2 regions of the Halobacillus rhizosphaerae genome follow, and region 2 is predicted to be linked to the other one. Evidence: riboswitches for the same ligand, from Rfam matches in the RefSeq annotation. Region 2 holds a riboswitch; the other holds the start of a gene.
What was found. Region 2 has a riboswitch for S-adenosylmethionine ahead of Q7A53_RS13790 (phosphoadenylyl-sulfate reductase). Riboswitches for the same ligand answer to the same signal wherever they lie in the genome.

Region 1 (5,570 bases), on a different contig from region 2:
AGCCCCTAAATCAGGAATATACAAGCTAGAGAGTCTAATGAATGGAGCACCATCAAAGGAAGATAATATCAAGGTTAAGGTTGATCAAGGTGAGAAACTGCCACCTTCTCCAATATCGAAGGAACCTGCTTACTGGGTGAGGGGTTTTTAATTAAGGAACTCGACCAGAACTTTTTAGAGTTGTAGAGAGTTTAAACATTGATTGGATTCCAGAAGTGGAAGAGGATTTAATTATAGAAAGAGTCAAGGAGAAAATTTCTAATGAGAAAGGCGTTCCCTTTGAGAAAATTGAAATAAAGAAAATTCTTGAATATATGCGTAGGTAAACAATTAAATAAACTATTTCAAAAGAAAGTACTTACATTAGTGTGAGTACTTTCTTTTGAAATAGTTTGATATTTTTTTAGATTACTCACTTGTTAACGGTCCTAATAAACGAACGAATAGGAGTGGATTATTCATGAAAAAGCTATTGCTTACAGGATTCGAACCTTTTCTTGACTTCCCGATCAACCCAACGATGCAAATTGCCGAAGATTTAGACGGGCAAGTCATTCATCAGTATTGTATTATAGGCAAAGTTCTACCTGTAGATTTTCAAAAATCTGGAGAACAGCTCGTTAAACTGTTGGAAGAGACTAATCCTGATACTGTCCTCTCCCTTGGCCTCGCTGGAGGAAGAACGGCTATTACTCCTGAACGGATCGCCATTAATTGTAATGACGGCGAAAGAGATAATGATCATTATCAACCCAGGGGAGAAACCATTATTAAGGATGGGCCGGATGGACTCTTTTCAACGTTACCAATTCAGAAATTGAAAGAGACGTTGAACAGCAACGGTTTTCCTTCTCGGATTTCTAATACCGCCGGGACTTATCTGTGCAACCATGTAATGTATCAACTTCTGTATTTTTACTATAAGAACCATAAGCAGGTTCCTGCCGGATTTATTCACATTCCAGCTTCACATCAGTTAGCCATTGAACACGTAAATCTTCCAAGCTGGTCACAGAAAGATTTACATGATGCCCTTACTCTTGTGATCCACACCTTGTGACGCGGCCATTCTGTAGGAATGGTGCAGTATATTTCCTAGAACATTCGTTCACACTAATCCTTAGCAAATGAATTTTAAGGATGGATGAACCGTGATCTACATTTATAACGATTATGGTGGGACGCACACAACTTCCATGGCAGCCGCATTTCACTTAAACCTGATAACTCCTACTACTGAGCCATTTACCAAAGAACAAATTCTTTCGATCCCATTTTTTAATCAATTAACTAAAAAAGATGCTGGCAGAATTCTTTTTCATGGAAAAGATAACGAAGGCCATCCAGTTTATACAATAGGAAGAAAATCATCAAAGTTAGTTGTGCCTGCGCTTAAGGATTTGAGTTTACTTTTCCTGAACCTCTATCATGGCGAGGAACGAATCATATTTTCGAATACTTCTCCGACCGTGCCGTTCGTCATGACGATAGGAGGAGGATTATCAAGGGGACTAGGGATTGACAGCCTGGGCGTACCTCTCTTAATTAAAGGTGCACAAAAGGCAAGCAGCACAATTCATCATTTGGTTGAAAACACTAAACAAATGGCGCATTCCCATGGAGAAGAACAAGTCCTTGTTCTAGATAACGATCAATTTAAAATTTAGCATAGAGGAATGAACGTGTGCATAAAATAATGCAGTAGAGTGAAAAAGGATTTTTTGAATGTTTTCTCTCCAAAGAATGGAGAGTAAGCAATCCAAAAAGTCTTTTTTAGTTACTTGCCTTTTCCGTTATCATTCGTAAGCTTACTTAGGAATTGTATATTGTATTTTGCCTGCACAGGAATGCACAGTACAGCATCACATTGCTGAGTCTAAAGATTAATACCAGGGGATATTAGATTCCCTATCGTTTAGCAACAACAAGAGATGGAAAAGATAGACATTATCATGATTAAATAAAGGAGAGGTTCGTGTGGAACGAGAGGAACTGCACCGTAAGATTATATCGTTGAAAGGAAAAATTTGCTCAGGTCAGATTAAATTTGATGGAAGTGATCACTATATTCTTTCACAATTAGATAAAGTAAAACAGCTCGAGGACGGTATGGTAGATGTTAATACTGTACCTGCTGCACTGATTACGTTAATAAATTTAGACAGTTTAAACCCGCCTCAAAAGCAAGAGGCTGGGTTGTAAAGAAACGAGTCGATTAGGGCGGACATAGCTGCATAAAGCCTAGGCGTGTGAGGGAAGACATTTTTGTGAGTGCTATAAGGAAGCAAAAATTTAGAACAACAAGGATAATTTACGAGCGGTGTTCGGTCAGGGAAGTATTCATAAAAAAGCAGGAGGAAGAAAATGATTCCGCCCTGCTTTTTTATTTTTGTCTAATTAGAGGAGGTTAGTTCCTAATTATGACGTCCACACTTCGTTTGAGAGCTCAACCACGTGGCGGATTTTCGCCCATTGATCTTCTTCAGATAATAAATTCCCTTCCTCAGTGGAAGCAAATCCACATTGTGGACTTAGACAGAGCTGTTTATAAGGAACGTAGTCAGCTGCCTCTGCTATTCTTTTCTTAATTGCCTCTTTGTCCTCGAGTTTTCCTGTTTTCGAGGTGATCAAACCAAGAACAATGTGGAGGTCTGATCGATTTACTTTGCGAAGAGGGTCAAAGCTTCCAGACCTCTCATCGTCAAACTCAAGAAACAATCCATCCACGTTCAGTTTTCCGAAAATGGCGTCAGATACTGCTTCATAGTCTCCTGAAGCTAAGTAAGTAGAGCGGAAATTTCCTCTGCAAATATGCATGGTAATGACCATATCATCAGGCCGTTCGGAAATAGAGTCATTCACCGCCTGAACAAATAATTCGCGAAGCTTGTCTGGGTCCTGCCCTTTATTTCTCATTTTCTGCAGTCCTTCTTCTGAAAAGAATCCTGCCCAGGAGGTATCATCGAGTTGAAGATATCTGCATCCCGCCTCATAAAATGTCTGAATAGCTTTCTGATATGCGCTGGTCAAATCCTCAAGAAGTTCTTCTTCTGTATTATAAACGGTTTGGTTAATGTCACCCCGTGCCAGCAGCATGTTTGGACTGGGAATCGTAAATTTTGGTGTGTGGTTCTCTCCGACCACAGAATGAAGAAACTTATAATGATCGATCATAGGGTGGTCAGAAAAATCTATTTTTCCCACAACTCTTACTGAATGTGCCTTCGTTTCTACACCCTCGAACTGGATACCTGAATCTGTTTCATAGCCTTCGACACCAATAAGTCCTTCCAAAAAGTCAAAATGCCACCAAGCCCTGCGTAAATCTCCATCAGTGATCGATTGCAGACCTGCTTGTTTTTGTTTTTCAACCAGTTTAATAATTTCCTCATCTTCAATTTTCTTTAATTCATAATCAGAAATTTCTCCATAGTCCCGGCTGATTCTTGCCTTTTTAATTCTTTCTGGTCGCAGAAAGCTTCCCACATGATCCCCTTTGAAGGGAGCCATAGTCGTTTGAGTGAATGACATTTTATCCTCTCCTTTTCATAATAAAAAGCCTCTTCCATAAGAAGAGACTTCATCGATTAATGGCCGCTTCTTATCTTTCAAGCTAAATTAGCTTGCAGGAATTAGCACCTTGTACAATTACAGGTTGCTGAGGTGTCGCCGGACCTATTCCTCGACCTCTCTTGATAAGAAATATATGAATTTTTCAAAAAATACTATGGATGTAATCTTAACAACAACTTTTGAAAAAAGAAAGGGAGATTTCTCAACATAGGAAAATCATTATGAATCACTCGAAAAAAAGAGGGGGGTATATAGATCATTTTAGTATTCTATCGATCATCTTGCTGCTCTTTGGTTATTAAAAAACTCAACAAAGAGTACACCTGAAAAAACATCCCGAACCAAACGATGCCCCAGGACGTATCTTTAATGGAGGTGTTCAGACGGCTTTTAAAGGTTTGATTCTTCTCATCGAAAGGGTAAGCGAATGAATTTTTATGACAGGAATAATGATAAGCGCAGCCTAATATGTTTCCACGACCATTCAGTGAAAGTGATCATTAGTATGGATGGAGATGTTTTATGAGGAGCGAATCAGGTTACATAATTAAAGTACCCACTACCGTATATTGCTGTGTGAAAAATCCATATAAAAATTAGTGGTAACGGGTTGACTAAATACCATAAGGGGTATATTATGAAAAACAGATTGCAAAGCAAAGGGGAATAAAATGAATATATGGATTGGGATCATAGTTACTGTATCCTTTGTGTATCTCTATCGGCGATATCTGCCTGTGCCAGGCGTTAATCCAATAAATATATATGAAGAAAATGAATCATTGGAAGGACTGGTTATTGTAGACACTCGAGATTATCAGACTTCTTCTCGTGACAAAATTCCATCAGCTTATTGTATGCCGCTTCCTTATTTGAATCGTCACTACAACGAACTTCCGGATCAGGGCATTATAATTTTTGCTGCTGATTATGTAGAAAAGAACTTAAGCGCCCGCATATTACGCAGTAAAGGAAAATGTATTGCGGGGTACTGTCTAGCAGGAAATTTAGAAAGGAACGATCGAATTGGAATACAATAAACAAATAAAAAATAGAGTGAAACGAATAGAAGGCCAGGTTAGAGGATTATTAAAAATGATGGAAGAAGAGAAAGACTGCCGAGAAGTAGTCACTCAATTATTAGCAGTCAGAAGTGCGGTTGACCGTACAGCTGCCTTAGTGGTTAGTGAAAACCTAGCGGAATGTATTCGAGAGGAAAAAAATAATCAAGAAAGCTCTGAAGATATGATTAAAGAGGCTGTACAGCTTCTTGTAAAGAGCAGATAAAAAGTTTAAGTATATATTTTTTTATGAAATGAAATACCCATACAAGTATATGTATTGAAAAGGAGAATGAAAGATGGAAGAAAAAAAGAAAACGACGATTGTATTGTTTAGTGGGGATTATGATAAAGCGATGGCTGCTTATATTATTGCAAATGGGGCAGCAGCTTATGACCACGAGGTTACGATTTTTCATACCTTCTGGGGTTTAAACGCGCTGAGAAAAGATGCACTGGTTGATGTTAAAAAAGGATTCATGGAAAAAATGTTTGGAAAAATGATGCCTAAAGGCGCAGATAAAATGGGACTTTCTAAAATGAATTACTTAGGTATGGGACCTAAGATGATTAAAAATGTCATGAAGAAACACAATGCTATGCCGCTGCCAGATTTAGTAGAAATGGCACAAGAACAGGATGTGAAACTTATTGCCTGTACCATGACCATGGATTTACTTGGTCTTCATAAAGACGAACTGCTGGATGATATTGAATATGCAGGGGTTGCCGCCTATATTGGCGACGCCCAGGATGGCAATGTTAGTTTATTTATCTAAAAAATTTAATATAATCAGTACCCTGCCAGGTATGGGAGTTTTGTACTGGCAGGTTCAACTATCATTACTATGGAGGGATAAACATGAAGGAAATTACAGCTAATGAACTAGCAAAAAAAGTGAACAATGGGGCACACGTGAACATTATCGATGTGCG
Region 2 (5,570 bases):
CGATCACATCAAAAGTTCCGAGTTTATCGACCAGCGCCGGTTCAATGGCATCTGCTGCTTCAAATCGTGATTTAGGATGGTAATAGGCCCCTCTCGCATAGGTGATAATGTCTGGATCGATATCTACCCCGACGATTTCGTCGATATCCTCTTTACACTGCTTTGCTATCATATGGGTTCCATAGCCTGATCCACAGGAAAGGTCCAGAACTCTACCTCGCATATAATGAAGAGCGAACTGGTATCTTGCTATATGTTCCAGGAGAAGATTATTAGTAGGTTTCATAAAAGCAGGAATTACTCGTTCTCCAGTATCTTCTACCAATTTTCGTGTCACCGCTTTCTATGTGATAAAATAGAGAATCGTACTAATTAAATTATGACACACTTTAAATCATATACCAAAGTTGAAAGACAACGAGGTAAGAACCTGGAATTTACTAAGAGTAGCCAGGAAAGGCATGCAGAACAATCTTTTAAACTTTTGACTATCAACTACTAAGAAAGGGGTGCGAAGGTGATGAATGAACAAGAATTATACCTTAAGAAAAAGCAGGATCCTTCTTTAAAGCTTTTTGTTGTTTTATCGAAAGCACAGCGATCCATTTCTGATTTAGTGAAGGACGACATACAGCGGTATAATTTGAATCCTACTGAATTTGGAGTCCTCGAGCTGTTGTATCATCAGGGAGATCAGCCACTTCAAAAAATAGGTGAAAAGATACTTCTTGCAAGCGGAAGCATTACGTATGTAGTAGACAAATTAGAGAAAAAAGAATACTTAGTGCGCCTCCCTCACCCAGAAGATCGCAGGATTACCTTTGCTTCCATTACCGAAAAAGGAAGAGAGCTGTTAAACGGAATCTTCCCTGATCATTGGAAGCAAATCGAAGCTATTACCGCAGGACTTTCTGATGATGAAAAGAACCAGGCTATTCAGCTGCTGAAAAAACTCGGCATGTATGCGGAAGAACAAAAAGGGTAGCAAATTTTCTGAATTCAAGTTATACTGTAACTAATTCTAAAGGAAAAAGGGGGTATAAAGATGATACACACGCACGTGATTGATCAGCAGAAGTTATATTTCATCCGTGCAATTTTTCATGAATCAACTGTTTTAGGGACAGGTCTGTCCAATTTTACAGTTGAATAGTGAACAATGTGTAGCGTCTTATACCTGAACAAAATGTGATATTTTTTATCATTTCAAGTCAGAGGTAACTAGACCTCTGGCTTTTTTTGTCTTTCTGTTCAGTCTGGACGGAAACTTTTGAACCTTTAGGAGGAACTTTTTATGCTTATTACGTTAAAAAACATATATAAAATCATTGGTGGAGATGAACTATTCGAATCATTGAACTTTGAGCTTAAGCCCGGCCAGAAAACGGGGCTTGTCGGCCGCAATGGCAGCGGCAAATCTACCCTGTTCCGGATATTGACGAAAGAGGAACCAGTCGATGGCGGGGACATTTTTATTCAAAAAGGGTTGACCATTGGTTACCTGAAACAAATTCCTGAAGAAGGAAGTCAGACAGGCTATGAATACTTGCAATCCGCATTCGACTCTCTGTTAAAGATGCTTCAGGATATGAAACAGCTGGAAGCAGCCATGGTCGATCCTGAACAGATGGATGCTGCCCTTAAGAAATACGGGGAGCTGCAAGAATGCTTTACCAGAGAAGGCGGCTATGAAATGGATGCGTTGATTGACCAGGTGGCTAATGGATTACAGATCAAGCCTTTGCTTAACCAGTCATTCGCTGATTTCAGCGGGGGCGAAAAGACAAAGCTGGGTCTGGCAAAAATTTTGCTGGAAAAGCCCGATGTCCTGTTACTTGATGAGCCTACTAACCATTTAGATCTGCAGGCCATAGAGTGGCTGGAAAGATACATTCAACAATATAACGGTGCAGTCTGCATGGTTTCTCATGATCGATCCTTCCTTGATCATACGGTAACAGAAATTATGGAATTGGAATCCGGAGAGATTGATTGTTTTCAAGGAAACTATTCTTCCTATGAAAAGCAGAAAGAAGAGAAATTAATAGCTGAATTTCATCAATATCAAGAACAGCAAAAGAAGATTAAAAAAATGAAAGAAGCAATCAAACGGCTTCGACAATGGGCTAATGAAGCCAATCCACCTAACCCTAAACTTTTTAAGAAAGCGAAAAGTATGGAAAAGGCGCTAGCACGGATGGAAAAGATGGATAAACCAGTCATCGATCCAAAAACGATGAACTTGTCCCTGGATGCCAGCAGTCGTACTGGCAAAGATGTTCTCGTTGCGGAGGGGGTCACTAAATCTTACGGATCCCGCATGATTTTATCTGGAGTAGATGTTCATATTCGCTACAAAGAACGGCTGGCGCTTGTCGGGGGAAACGGCTGCGGAAAATCCACGCTGCTGCGTCTGCTGCTAGCTCAGGAAGCACCTGATAGTGGGGTTGTTAAGATCGGTCCTTCCGTGGAGTTCGGCTACCTGCCTCAGAACCCTCTCCAAGAAGCGGACCCGGATCAAAGGATGATTGACTACTTTAGAACTCATATCCGGGTTACAGAGGGGGAGGCCCGTCATCAACTGGCAGCTTTCATGTTCTATGGCTATGATGTGTTCAAAAAGATTTCTCATCTGAGCGGGGGAGAACGAATGCGGCTTAAGCTTGCCGTATTTATGCATCAGGGAATTAATGTGCTGGTGCTTGATGAACCTACCAATCACTTGGATATAGAATCTCAGGAAGTGCTGGAAGAAGCCATTCGGGGATTCGAAGGGACGGTGGTTGGAGTTTCCCATGATCGTTATTTTCTCAATCAGTGTTTTACCCATACGTCCTATATGGTGAAGGGTAAGCTCCACCGTTATATTGGCACTTACAATGAAACAAGACACCACTGGGATAAATGGCTTGAACAGGAGCAGCGAGAGTTGGAGTATGAAAAAGCTTCGACGAAAGAGAAGCCAACACCACCTATCCAAAAAGAGAAAACAACGGAAGAACAAATTGAATCATTAGAAACGCAGCTTTCCGAGCTTAATAAAGAGATCCAGGCAGCTAAAGGAATGGAGCTGGAAGGTCTGCACCAGCAAAAGGAGCGGCTGGCCCAGCAAGTGGAACAGCTTTATGAGGAGTGGATGGATAAATCATAGAAGCAGGCGGGGGTTTTCCTCGTCTGCTTTTTTCATTCGAGGTTTTACCTTCCTCGGTGGAATTAACCGTGAAACCCCTGATTTATATGCTACGGATCCTGCTGGAAAATTAATAAATTTTAGCAATTGGTAAAAATTACTGGCACGCCAGGCATTCGTCATGAATAATATTTTAAAGAATATAAATTTTCTTATAACTCCTGTTGACTTTTCTGCTCGATCATCTTATGATAGTCATCATTAATCAAATATGATCATTTCTTATCCAGAGAAGTGGAGGGATAGGCCCTTTGAAGCTTCGGCAACAGGTTCTTTTGAAACACTGTGCTAACTCCTACAGACCAATGTCTGGTAGATAAGAAGAGTCGATGACTATCTAAACTTAGTATCCTCTTCTTGTCCTCAAGAAGAGGATTTTTTATTGGTGAAATATTTTTATAGCTCTTGCAGCTAGGAGGGGAAGTAATATGACAACTAATAGCAGCGTCAGCTACGATCATTTTACTGGCGATCCATTTAAGGGATGGGAACCGGAAGATGAAACAAAAGGTGCCACCACCATTTTACAATGGGCGTATGACAATTACGGTGATTCCGTAGTTTATGCCTGCAGCTTTGGTGCGGAAGGAATTGTCTTAATCGATTTGATTTCCAAGGTAAAAGAGGATGCAGAAATTGTATTTTTAGACACGGGGGTTCATTTTCCGGAAACCTATGATTTAATAGACCAAATGAAAGCTAAGTATCCTAAGCTCCGAATTCAGATGAAAAAGCCTGAATTAACGATTGGAGAGCAAGGGGAGAAATACGGACCTGCTTTATGGGAACGACAGCCGAATCAGTGCTGTTATATTAGGAAGGTTAAACCTTTGGAAGATGCGTTAACAGGTGTTCCAGCATGGATTTCCGGATTGCGGCGTGAACAGTCAGTCAGCCGAAGTAAAACAGACTTCGTGAATAAGGACGATCGCTTTAAGTCCCTGAAGGTATGCCCCCTTATTCACTGGACATGGGATGAAGTATGGTCTTATATCCGAGTAAACAGGTTGCCATACAACGAATTACATGATCAGGGGTATCCTAGCATCGGCTGCATGCCTTGTACATTTCCAACTGGAGATACTGAGGATTCGAGAGAAGGAAGATGGAGCGGTTTTGACAAAACGGAATGTGGATTGCACGGCGGGGGAATTTAATTCCCCTTTCTGCTTTCTTACCGCTAATAGTAGATTTAAGGAAAAAACCCTGTAAATGATGAAGAAAATGGCTTGTTTACGGCATAGACTTTATGGATAGCTGTCTCAGCAAGTGGCTTGTTTAGGACTTAACAATGAGGATGAGGTGGAAGTATGAGAAAAGTATATCTAGTAGGTGCTGGTCCGGGCGATCCGGATTTAATAACAGTTAAAGGAATGAAAGCCATTCAGAAAGCGGATGTCATCCTTTATGATCGGTTAATTAATAAGGAACTTCTCGACTACAAGAAATCAGAAGCTGAATTGGTGTATTGTGGGAAAAGCCCAAATAATCATTCGTTAACCCAGGAGGACATCAACCGTTTACTTTGCAAATTTGCCAATCAAGGAAAAACCGTCACCAGGTTGAAGGGCGGAGACCCGTTTATCTTCGGAAGAGGGGGAGAGGAAGCGGAAGAGCTCGCTCTTAAGAAGATCCCCTTCGAAATTGTACCAGGCATATCTTCTGGATCAGCAGCTCCGGCTTATGCGGGTATTCCTCTGACTCACAGAGATTATAGTTCTTCTGTCGCTTTTGTATCGGGTGTCGCAAAAAATGATGCCGATGCAGAGGAATACTGGAAACATTTAGCGAAGAGTATGGATACACTTTGTATTTATATGGGAGTGAAACAGCTTCCGGATATTTGTGACAAGCTGATCCGTCATGGCCGTTCTTCTGATACCCCGATTGCTCTTGTGCACTGGGGCACAACTAAAGTTCAGGAAACGGTAACGGGGACGCTTTCGAATATTACTCAAGAAGCAAAACATTTGAAGAACCCATCCATGATTATCGTTGGGGAAGTGGTCAGGTTAAGAGAAAAGCTGCAATGGTTTGAGCAGTTAACATTGGAAGAAGACTCATCGGCAAAAGCGGTGGTTGGATAGGAGGTAAACAATGAAGAGTGTTTTATATGTGAGTCATGGAAGTCGTGTAGAAGAGGCAAAGAAGCAGGCGGAAAATTTTATCCAGTCCGTCCAGTCCGATGTCAACGTTCCGCTTCAACAAATCTGCTTTTTAGAAATTGTGAACCCCGGGATACCAGAAGGCGTTGAACGACTTGTAAATGCGGGGGCAGATGAAATTGCTGTGATACCTGTATTACTTTTCGCTGCAGGTCACTATTATAAGGATATCCCAGAGGAAATAGACCAGCTGAGAGACATCTATCCGCATGTCA

Region 1: linked by a shared signal. The riboswitch ahead of Q7A53_RS07605 (5-methyltetrahydropteroyltriglutamate--homocysteine S-methyltransferase) and the one ahead of Q7A53_RS13790 (phosphoadenylyl-sulfate reductase) in region 2 are both predicted to bind S-adenosylmethionine.

The regions. Positions count from the first base shown of each region.
Region 1 is NZ_JAUTWQ010000005.1:83,550-89,119, forward strand. Features, by position in the region: gene Q7A53_RS07585 (YjzC family protein) at 1-151, shown strand, start outside; gene Q7A53_RS07590 (pyroglutamyl-peptidase I) at 461-1,060, shown strand; gene Q7A53_RS07595 (DUF3189 family protein) at 1,152-1,667, shown strand; gene Q7A53_RS07600 (hypothetical protein) at 1,978-2,202, shown strand; gene Q7A53_RS07605 (5-methyltetrahydropteroyltriglutamate--homocysteine S-methyltransferase) at 2,419-3,531, opposite strand; SAM riboswitch class I at 3,599-3,702, opposite strand; gene Q7A53_RS07610 (rhodanese-like domain-containing protein) at 4,245-4,613, shown strand; gene Q7A53_RS07615 (metal-sensitive transcriptional regulator) at 4,600-4,860, shown strand; gene Q7A53_RS07620 (DsrE/DsrF/DrsH-like family protein) at 4,934-5,413, shown strand; gene Q7A53_RS07625 (rhodanese-like domain-containing protein) at 5,497-5,570, shown strand, end outside.
Region 2 is NZ_JAUTWQ010000011.1:205,331-210,900, forward strand. Features, by position in the region: gene Q7A53_RS13770 (class I SAM-dependent methyltransferase) at 1-325, opposite strand, end outside; gene Q7A53_RS13775 (MarR family winged helix-turn-helix transcriptional regulator) at 521-985, shown strand; gene Q7A53_RS13780 (RAxF-45 family protein) at 1,046-1,153, shown strand; gene abc-f (ribosomal protection-like ABC-F family protein) at 1,295-3,151, shown strand; SAM riboswitch class I at 3,410-3,513, shown strand; gene Q7A53_RS13790 (phosphoadenylyl-sulfate reductase) at 3,619-4,347, shown strand; gene cobA (uroporphyrinogen-III C-methyltransferase) at 4,501-5,277, shown strand; gene Q7A53_RS13800 (sirohydrochlorin chelatase) at 5,288-5,570, shown strand, end outside.